3 regions of the Actinomadura verrucosospora genome follow, and region 1 is predicted to be linked to each of the others. Evidence: riboswitches for the same ligand, from Rfam matches in the RefSeq annotation. Region 1 holds a riboswitch; each other region holds the start of a gene.
The links. Region 1 has a riboswitch for cyclic di-AMP ahead of ABD944_RS23470 (C40 family peptidase). Riboswitches for the same ligand answer to the same signal wherever they lie in the genome.
Positions count from the first base shown of each region.

Region 2: it holds a riboswitch for cyclic di-AMP, as region 1 does, so the genes downstream of both, ABD944_RS38615 (CHAP domain-containing protein) here and ABD944_RS23470 (C40 family peptidase) in region 1, are expected to answer to the same signal.
Region 3: it holds a riboswitch for cyclic di-AMP, as region 1 does, so the genes downstream of both, ABD944_RS16060 (C40 family peptidase) here and ABD944_RS23470 (C40 family peptidase) in region 1, are expected to answer to the same signal.

Region 1 is NZ_BAABEV010000022.1:129,532-132,797, forward strand. It holds gene ABD944_RS23465 (transcriptional regulator) at 358-588, shown strand; gene ABD944_RS23470 (C40 family peptidase) at 892-1,887, opposite strand; cyclic di-AMP (ydaO/yuaA leader) riboswitch at 1,891-2,098, opposite strand; gene ABD944_RS23475 (amino-acid N-acetyltransferase) at 2,369-2,890, shown strand; gene ABD944_RS23480 (RDD family protein) at 2,896-3,266, shown strand, end outside.
Region 2 is NZ_BAABEV010000061.1:17,852-21,117, reverse strand. It holds gene ABD944_RS38620 (C40 family peptidase) at 1-309, shown strand, start outside; cyclic di-AMP (ydaO/yuaA leader) riboswitch at 805-1,003, shown strand; cyclic di-AMP (ydaO/yuaA leader) riboswitch at 1,140-1,295, shown strand; gene ABD944_RS38615 (CHAP domain-containing protein) at 1,305-2,138, shown strand; gene ABD944_RS38610 (hypothetical protein) at 2,178-3,266, shown strand, end outside.
Region 3 is NZ_BAABEV010000012.1:104,053-107,318, reverse strand. It holds gene typA (translational GTPase TypA) at 1-1,726, opposite strand, end outside; cyclic di-AMP (ydaO/yuaA leader) riboswitch at 1,918-2,049, shown strand; gene ABD944_RS16060 (C40 family peptidase) at 2,057-3,073, shown strand; gene ABD944_RS16055 ((deoxy)nucleoside triphosphate pyrophosphohydrolase) at 3,070-3,266, opposite strand, start outside.

The sequences.
Region 1 (3,266 bases):
ATCCGGCCGCCTAGCGTTCCGAGCCGAAGCGTAGCTTGAAACGATTCACGATCTTCGTTCACCGCGAGGACCGGTGGGTTCGGCGAGAGGGGACGGGCGGATGGCTGGCGATCACATCCCGTCTTTCTCGGCAGGCCAACGAGTGAATCGTCACCCGGAGTTCCCCCGTACACCCCCGCAATCGGCCATGCGGCCACCTCCGGCCAAGCGCGCGAGACAGAAAAGGAACCCGATGATCTAAGTCCGGAAGGGTCCGGACCCGGCAACCCAACGCGCGTACAGATCGAGGCCCAACCCGTGCCTGTGCAGCGGACGGCTGCATCCCCGCGGTCATCACCACGGACGAGGGAGGACGGAGTGGAAACAGCCACACTCGCACGTCGTGGCACCGACGATTTCGGGCTGAGCGAGGAAGAGATCCGGCTGCTCGCCCAGATCGCCAGCGGTGTCACCGCCGATGTGGCGGCACGCAAGCTGGAACTGAGCGCTCGGACCTTGCGGCGCCGGCTGCGGACGATCTGCGACCGGCTGGAGGTCAACACCCCTATCGAGGCCGTGGTGTGGGCGGCCCGGAGGCAGCTCATCTAGCGAGGCACCCCCGACGCTCGCCAGGGGACGGCGAGCGTCACCCGGAGAAACGGCGGTTGATCCGAATTCCGTCCACCCCCGCAGCGGCGGCGCCCGCGCCCTGGCAGGTAGGTCCCTGCAGGAGGCGTCGCCGCGGACGGCGTTCGGGCCTGACAGGCCACCTGACCCGCCCCGATCTCCGGCAGGCTTCATCCCTCACGACCAGACTGACCGGCCTATGCCGTGGCGATGCGTCACTCGACACCGCGGTCGGCCGGCACGCCATGCGTTGACCGGCCTGGCCGGTCGTGCGACGGCGGAGTTCTAGGCGACGCGGACGCCGCCGGCGAAGGGGCGCCCGTCCATGGAGGCGATCTTCACGACGTCGCCGGTGTGCGGGGCGTGCAGCATCTTGCCGCCGCCGACGTAGATCCCCATGTGGTGCAGGTCGGCGTAGAAGAAGACGAGGTCGCCCGGCTGGAGCTCGCTGCGCGACACGTGCGTTCCGGCGTTCCACTGGCTGCCGGTGTAGTGCGGCAGGTTGATGCCGACCTGCTTGTAGGCCCACATCGTGAGGCCGGAGCAGTCGAAGGTGGTCGGACCGGCGGCGCCCCACACGTAAGGGCGGCCGATCTTGCTCATCGCGTAGCGGAGCGCCTGCGCCGCCTTGCCGGTGCCGATGACGGGGAGCTTGGCGAGCTGGGTCGGGTCCTTGTCGACGAGCTTGCCGCGGATCTTCTCGTAGGCGTCGGTGATCTTCGTGCGCTGCGAGTCGAGCTGCGTCTTCAGTTCCTTCACCTGCTTGGCGCGGGCCTCGGCCGACTTGCGGGCCCGCTGAGCGGACTGCATGGCCTGCATCAGCCCGAGCACCTGGGTGCTGTCCTGCTTGGCGAAGTAGTGGAGGGTCGCGGCCTGGTCGAGGACGGACTGGGGGTCCTGGGAGGCGACGAACGACACCGTGGGGTCGGAGCCGCCCTGCATGTAGCTCGTCGCCGCGAGGGATCCGACCTTCTGGCGGAGCGTCTCCAGCGTCTTCTCCTGCCGCTTGGCGTTCTCCGTGGCGACCTTGGCGGCGCGCTGCGACTGGGCGAGCCTGACCTTGAGCCCGTTGTACTGCTCGGTGAGCTGCTCCAGCTGGTCGGCGAGCTTGAGCGCCTTCGTCCTCAGCTCCTTGGCGGAGGGCTCGGGGTCGGCGTGCGCGACGGCGATCGTCTGCGGGGCGATCGCGTGCGGAGCGGCCGAAACGACGGCGAGCGCGCCGACCACGATGGTCGCGCGCCCCCGGAAGCGTGAAAGGGAAGCATGCCGCGATCGCTTCACGAATACTCCTCTCCTCAGCCGCCTACCGGATCAGCTGACGGGTCGGGGCCGGAGCAGCCCGTCCGCGCCCGTGAGCGAACCGATCGCCCGCGGTCGCGGATTCACCCCTCGCATTCGGTCGCTCAGGGAGATCTCCCGAAACGCTCCGAAAGTGGGTCCCCGGCTCCTCGGGCAGCTGGTTGCGACCCGGGGGACTCGGCGGATCGGCCCCCGTCCTGCGGTGGGCCGACGTCAGCGCAGGACACTAACGGACCCCGCATTGGATGCCAACCAGAACATGCGAATTCGCAGGTCACGCGGCGCGGTGAACGAGGAGAACGCCGGGCGGACGCGTCCCGCGCGCGGTGTTGTGGCCCCCCTCTCGGCCGGCCCCTGGCAGTACCTGGCCCCTTTTATCTAGTCAGTAGCACGCGCCGCCCGGCGCGGAAGGGTGGGAGGGCGTGCCCTGGTGCGCTGCGGCGTTCGATAATCTCGCCTGTTTGTGGAAGTCGTGATCCGGCGTGCCCGTACCGCCGACGTCCAGGAGATCCGCAGGCTCGTCGACCTGTACGCCGGGTCGGGGCGTCGCCTGCTGAAGAAGACGACGGTCAAGCTGTACGAGGACGTCCAGGAGTTCTGGGTCGCCGAGGACGTGCAGCACGGGACGCCCGGGCCGATCATCGGCTGCGGCGCGCTCCATGTCATGTGGGAGGACCTCGCGGAGGTCCGCTCGGTCGCCGTGGACAAGGGATGCGGCGGGCGGGGAATCGGGCACCGCATCGTGACCCGCCTCCTGGAGAACGCGCGAGAACTCGGCGTCCGCCGTGTGTTCTGCCTTACCTTCGAGGTGGAGTTCTTCGCTCGCCACGGCTTCCAGCAGATCCTGGGGACTCCGGTGTCGCCAGAGGTGTACGAGGAACTTCTCCGCTCCTACGACGAAGGCGTGGCAGAGTTCTTGGACCTCGACCGGGTCAAGCCGAATACGTTGGGCAACACCCGGATGTTGCTTCGCCTGGAGGACTGACCCGAATGAGCGATTCCCCCCACCGCGGGCGGCCTTACCAGCCCCAGCAGGGGCAGGGTTCCTACGGCCCGCCCCCTCCGTACCAAGGTTCTCAGTGGCAGCAACCACAGCAGCCGTCCTCGCAGCAGCAGTGGGAACAGCAGCCCCAGCAGCAATGGCAGACGCAGCAGCAGCAGTGGAACCAGCAGCCCGCCTACGAGGACTACGGCTCGTACGACGGCGGCGGTTCCTACGACGGCGGCGGTGACGTGGCGCTGGCGCCCATTCACCGTAGGGCGGGCGCGCGAATCATCGACAACGCGCTCGTCGCGGTCTTCGGGTTCGCTCTCGTCCTGCCGGTGACGATCGGCGCGTTCGGTCTGGGCAAGCCGGGCAG
Region 2 (3,266 bases), on a different contig from region 1:
TACTCCTACGGCGCCGAGGGCCCGGACTCCTACGACTGCTCCGGTCTGACCATGAAGGCCTGGGCCGCCGCGGGCGTCAGCATCACCCGCACCACCAACACCCAGTACGCCTACACCAGCTCCAAGCGGGTCGCCTGGAACAACATGCAGCCCGGTGATCTGGTGTTCTTCAGCAACCTCGGCCACGTCGGCCTCTACGTGGGCGGCGGCAAGATGATCCACGCCCCGCACACCGGCGACGTCGTCAAGATCAGCGACATCAGCTCCGGCTACTACAAGAGCAACTTCTACGGCGCCGGGCGCCCCTGACACACCCCCTGACCCCCTGCTCCACGGGCGTCACGGGACCTCCATCGACAACGGACCAGGCTTGACCTGGTCCGTTGTTGATTTTGGGGGGGTTTGCCTTCTTTTGGGGTTTTGGTACCTTTGCACCACTCACGGCGCCCTCCAGACGCCGTGGACCCGCGGCGCCCACCTGGCGCCCCGGCCCCACGCGGCGCATCCAGCACCCGCGTGACGGCGGCGCGAGCCACGCGCCGCTCCCCCCAGGCGGCACGCCCCACGTGCCGTCCCGCGGCGCCCGAAGGCGCCGCACGGTCTCGTCGCAGACCCGGCCGACCCCGTCCACCGTGCGCACGCCCGCAGCGTGCATGGCGCTGAGCGCGCAGCCGCGGTGGCGTACACGGGGCAGGCCCCGGACGGTCCCCGGAGACGGGCCGCCGTCCGTCCACAACACAAGGCGCCGCTCGTTCGCACGCGGGAGACAGGTCCCGCGCCGGGCCCCATCTCGCCCCCAGGATCGCAGCGGCAGCGCCGAATCCGCCTCAGCGCGGAACCGGGGACCCATCTGCGCCGGAGTCCGGAGGAACTCTCCGGACGGGCATTCCGGCACCCGGGGTGAATCGGCGCGTCTCTCCCGGCAGTCCGGTGAGAGCCGCCGTAGGGCCACTTCCACGCCCGAACCCGTCAGCTAACCCGGTAGGCGTCTGGAAGAGAAGGAGTGAATCCCGCAGCGTTACCTGGGGCGTGGCCGCCACGCGGCCACGCCCCCACCCCCTGCACTCCGCGGGCGTCCACGCCCGCCGAGATTCCCCATTCAGAACCGGTGTGCCCGCCCCCGGGCACGTCACCGCCGAGTCCGCGGACCGCCGTGCCCCGCATGCGCGTCCACCGTGGAACCGGGGACCCACTGCGTCCTTTTCGGGGTGAATCGGCCTGCCTTCGCGGGCCGTAGGGCGGCTTCCACGCCCGAACCCGTCAGCTAACCCGGTAGGCGGCATGGAAGTCGAGGAGATCCCCCCGTGCCACGCGCGCACTGCAAGAAGACCCACGGCAGGCACCGCAAGCCGAACCCCCTGTCCCTGACCTGGCGGACGACCGGCGGCGTGATCGTCGGCGCCGCCGTGCTCGGCACCGCCGCCGCCACCGCGCAGGCGTCGGTCCTGCCGTTCGGCTCCACCCCGGTGAGGGCCGCCGCCGCGGCCGACCTCGCCCCCGGCCTGACGGCGCACGGCGGCCCGCCCGGGCGCCGTGCCGAGGACGAGCGCAAGACGACCGGCTCGAAGGCTCCGGCGAAGAAGGACCAGCCCGAGCAGCCGAAGGCGGAGACCTCCGAGAAGGCCGCCCCGAAGACCGTCGCGAAGTCGCGCCCCACCGCCGCGCAGGCCATCGAGCTCGCCCGCTCGCAGGTCGGCGTCGAGGAGGACGGCGGCGGCGAGACCAAGTTCCAGGACTGGTACATGGCCACGTCCCGCGCGCGGGAGACCCTCGCGCGCGACGGCGGCTCCCTCAGCGGCTACGGCGACGCGAACTGGTGCGACATGTTCGTCTCCTGGGTGGGCGAGCAGATCGGCTTCAGCGACCAGGTCGGCAGCGACGCCTGGACGGTCGCCCACGCCCGCTGGTTCCAGGAGCACGGCCGCTGGGGCAACGAGCCGAGGCCCGGCGCGATCGTGTTCTTCTCGTGGGGCGGCAGTGAGTCCGTCGACGACATCGAGCACGTCGGCATGGTGGTCAAGAAGATCGACGATGGCACGATCGAGACCGTCGAGGGCAACACCGACAACGCCGTCCGGATAAAGGAACGTTCCACAGACGTCGTCGTCGGCTACGGCTACCCGGACTACCGGTCGTGACGGCGCCCCACGCCCCGCGCCCTGCATAGGATCGCGCCCATGGAGGAAGGCCCCGGGCAGGACGCCCCCGTCACGCGGCGCAGGGTCCTCGCCCTCGGCGCGGGCGGGGTCGCCGTCCTCCTCGCCGGAGGCGCCGGCCTGGCGGGCTCGCGCTCCGGCGGCCGGGCGGCGGGCGCCCGTGCTCCCGGCTCCCCGTCCGCCGGGACGTTCAATCCCTCCCTGGCCTCCGCCGTCCTCGCCAATCGCGCCGCGGCCGTCCGCCAAGGCGACCGCATGGCGTTCCTCGCCACGGTGGGCAACGCCCCCGCCGCCTTCCAGGACACCCAGTCCCGCATGTACGGGAACCTCCGGAAGCTTCCCCTGGAAGGCTGGCGGGAGCGCGTCGTCCGCGTCGAGACCGTGGACGGCGAGACCGCCGTCGTCCGCGTCGAGGCGCGCTACAGGCTGCGCGGCTTCGACCGGAGCGACGTGGCCCGCACCCGCTACCTCACGCTGGCCCCGCGGGGCGGTGCGTGGACGATCGTCGGCGACGGGACGTCCCGCGGCCTCGCCGACGACACCGACATCTGGGACTGCGGCCCCCTGACGGTGGTCAGGGGCCGCACGAGCCTGGTCGTCGGCGACGGCGCCGGCCTCGACGGCATCGCCCGGCGGCTGGACGCGGCCGTCCCGGTCGTGACGTCCGTGGTCGGCACGGGGTGGGCGCGGCGGGTCGTCGCGCTCGTCCCCGCCGACGCGACCGTCGCCTCCGCGCTCGCCGGCCCCGGGCAGAGCCTCGGCCAGATCGCCGCGCTCGCCGCCGTCGCCCCGGCCGCCGGGGGCGGTCGCGGCGAGGACCGCGTCATCGTCTCCCCCGGCACCTTCGGCCGCCTCAACGAGCTGGGCCGCGACGTCGTCCTCGCCCACGAACTGACCCACGTCGCCACCGGCGGCGCCCGCGACGGGCGCACCCCGCTGTGGCTGATCGAGGGCTTCGCGGACTACGTCGGCTACCGGCGCGTCAAGATCAGCACCCGGTCGGCGGCGGGCGAGCTGCGCCGCGAGGTCTCCGCCGGGCGCGCGCCCTCCGCGCTGCCCTCCGCCGACGCGTTCGCCGGCGGCTCCCCCCGCCTCAGCCAGGCCTACCAG
Region 3 (3,266 bases), on a different contig from region 1:
CCTCCAGCGACAGGGCGCGGGGCGGGGTGAGCCGCTCCAGCTCGTCGCCGGTGGACGACCGCATGTTCGTGAGCTTCTTCTCCTTGGTGATGTTGACGTCCATGTCGTCGGCGCGGGAGTTCTCCCCGACGATCATGCCCTCGTACACCTCGGTGGTCGGGCCGACGAAGAACGTCCCGCGCTCCTGGAGGTTCGTGATGGCGTAGGCGGTGGCGGCGCCGGACCGGTCGGCGACGAGCGAGCCGGACGGACGGGTGCGCAGCTCGCCGAACCAGGGCTCGTAGTCCTCGAAGACGTGGTGCGCCATGCCGGTGCCGCGCGTCTCGGTCATGAACTCGGTGCGGAACCCGATCAGGCCGCGGGCCGGGACGAGGAACTCCATCCGGATCCAGCCCGTCCCGTGGTTGGTCATGTGCTCCATGCGGCCCTTGCGGACCGCCATCAGCTGCGTGACGGCGCCGAGGTGCTCCTCGGAGATGTCGACGGTGAGCCGCTCGACCGGCTCGTGCTTCTTGCCGTCGATCTCCCGCGTGACGACCTGCGGCTTGCCGACGGTCAGCTCGTAGCCCTCGCGGCGCATGTTCTCGACCAGGATCGCCAGGGCCAGCTCGCCGCGGCCCTGCACCTCCCAGGCGTCGGGGCGCTCGGTCGGCAGCACCCGGATCGACACGTTGCCGACGAGCTCGCGGTCGAGGCGGTCCTTGACCATCCGGGCGGTGACCTTGGTGCCCTTCTCGCGGCCCGCCATCGGCCCGGTGTTGGTGCCGATCGTCATGGAGATCGCCGGCTCGTCCACCGTGATCAGCGGCAGCGGGCGCGGGTCGTCCGGGTCCGCGAGGGTCTCACCGATCATGATGTCGGGGATGCCGGCGATGGCGATGATGTCGCCGGGCCCGGCCTCGTCCGCGGGCTTGCGGGTGAGCGCCTCCGTCATCATCAGCTCGGTGATCTTCACCCGCTCGACGCTGCCGTCGCGCCGGCACCAGGCGACCTGCTGGCCCTTCTTGATCGTGCCGGCGTGCACGCGGCACAGCGCGATCCGGCCGAGGTAGCTGGAGGCGTCCAGGTTCGTCACGTGCGCCTGGAGCGGGCCGTCGGGGTCGTAGGACGGCGCGGGGATCGTCTCGGTGATGACCTTGAACAGCGGTTCCAGGTCCTCGCTGCCGGGCATGGCGCCGTCGGCGGGCTTGTCGAGCGAGGCCCGCCCGGCGCGGCCGGACGCGAACACGATCGGGAAGTCGATCTGGTCCTCGTCGGCGTCGAGGTCCATGAACAGCTCGTAGGTCTCGTCCACGACCTCGTCGATGCGCGCGTCGGGGCGGTCGGTCTTGTTCACGACCAGGATCACCGGCAGCCGCGCGGCGAGCGCCTTGCGCAGCACGAAGCGCGTCTGCGGGAGCGGGCCCTCGCTGGCGTCGACCAGCAGGACGACGCCGTCCACCATGGACAGGCCGCGCTCGACCTCGCCGCCGAAGTCGGCGTGCCCCGGGGTGTCGATGATGTTGATCGTCAGGCCGTTGTGCAGGACCGCGGTGTTCTTCGCGAGGATGGTGATCCCCTTCTCGCGCTCCAGGTCGTTGGAGTCGAGCACGCGGTCGTCGACGTCCTGGTTCTCGCGGAAGGCCCCGGACTGCCAGAGCATGGCGTCGACCAGCGTCGTCTTGCCATGGTCGACGTGGGCGACGATCGCGACGTTACGGAGGTCGTCGCGCGTGGAGATGGGCATGCGGGTTCGCCTTGCGTGAGAGTTCGGGAGTCGCCGCAGACGTGCGGCCGTACCCATTCTACTTGGCCGTGCGTACCACCCACTCCGAGTCGTTCGCCCCATCGGTCACACGGACCTCGATTGGCCAACTTTGCGCATCCTTTGTAATCTGCCCGAGATCCGGTCGTCCGGAGTCCCGCCCCCAGGGGACTGCGGCCGGAACGCCGAATCTCCCGCGGGAGAACCGGGGACCCACCACCCTCGGGGTGAATCGACGCTCGTCGTAGGGCGACTCCTGGCCCGAACCCGTCAGCTAACCCGGTAGGCGTACGAGGAGAGGAGAACACCGGCTTGGCTCCGGATTCCCCCCGGCGGCGTCGCGTTCTGCCCACCGCCACCGCCACCCTGCTCCTGATCGGTCTCGGCGCCACCGCGCCGGACCTCGCCCACGCCGCCCAGCCGTTCCGGCCCGCCTCCGCGCCCACGGCGCCGAGCCCCACGCCGACGACGGAGAAGGGCCTGCGCAAGAGCCTCGACGCGCTGAACGAAGAGGCCGAGATCCTCACGGAGAAGTTCAACAAGGCCCGCGTCGAGTTCACCAAGGCCCGCAAGGCCGAACAGGACGCCACCCGGGAGGCCGAGCGGCTGCGCGCCCTCGCCGAACCCGCCCGCCAGAAGCTCGGCAGCCTGGCCGCCGCGAACTACATGGCCGGCGGCCCCGACGTCCTCTTCGGCTCCGGCGCCTCCCCCGAGGGGCTGTCCGACCGCGCCTACCTGGCGCAGAGCCAGGCCACCGCCGTCCTCGCCCTGAAGAAGCAGATCGACCAGGCCGACGCCGCGGAGCGCACCGCCAAGGCCAAGACCGCCCAGGTCAAGAAGGCCTGGGACGACGCCAAGCAGGCGCGCGAGGCCGCCAAGGCCAAGGTCTCCGAGGTGATGAAGCGCCTCGACAAGCTGACCACCACCCACGCGAGCGACCCGCGCACCGGCCTCAGCGCCACCGTGAAGGGCTCCGGCCTGCCCGCCAAGATGGCCCGCAAGGCGCTCACCAAGCTCGGCTCCCCGTACGTGTGGGCCGCCGCCGGACCGAGCAGCTTCGACTGCTCGGGCCTCGTCGTCTGGGCCTACGCCCAGGTCGGCAAGCCCGGCCTCCCGCACTACACCGGCGACCTGTTCGCCATGGGAACGAAGGTCTCCCGCGGCGCCCTCCGCTCCGGCGACCTGGTGTACTTCGGCAGCAACCTGCACCACATGGGCATCTACCTGGGCGACGGCAAGTACCTCCACGCCCCCCAGACCGGCGACGTGGTCAAGATCTCCAAACTCTCCGACCGCTCCGACTTCGCAGGCGCGAATAGGATTTCCTAGCTGAGGCCTTGGACGGCCAGGAGGTCTACTGCCGGGCGGTCGCCGGGGAGCCAGTTGACGTCGTGGAGCTCTGAGGGCGCCAGCCAGCGGAGTTGCAGGTGCTCCAGGGCCTGCGGCTCGCCTTCTACCAGCTCGGCCGTCCAGACGCGGAGGACGGCGCGTTCGCTGAGGCGCCAGTCGCCGCCCACGCGGC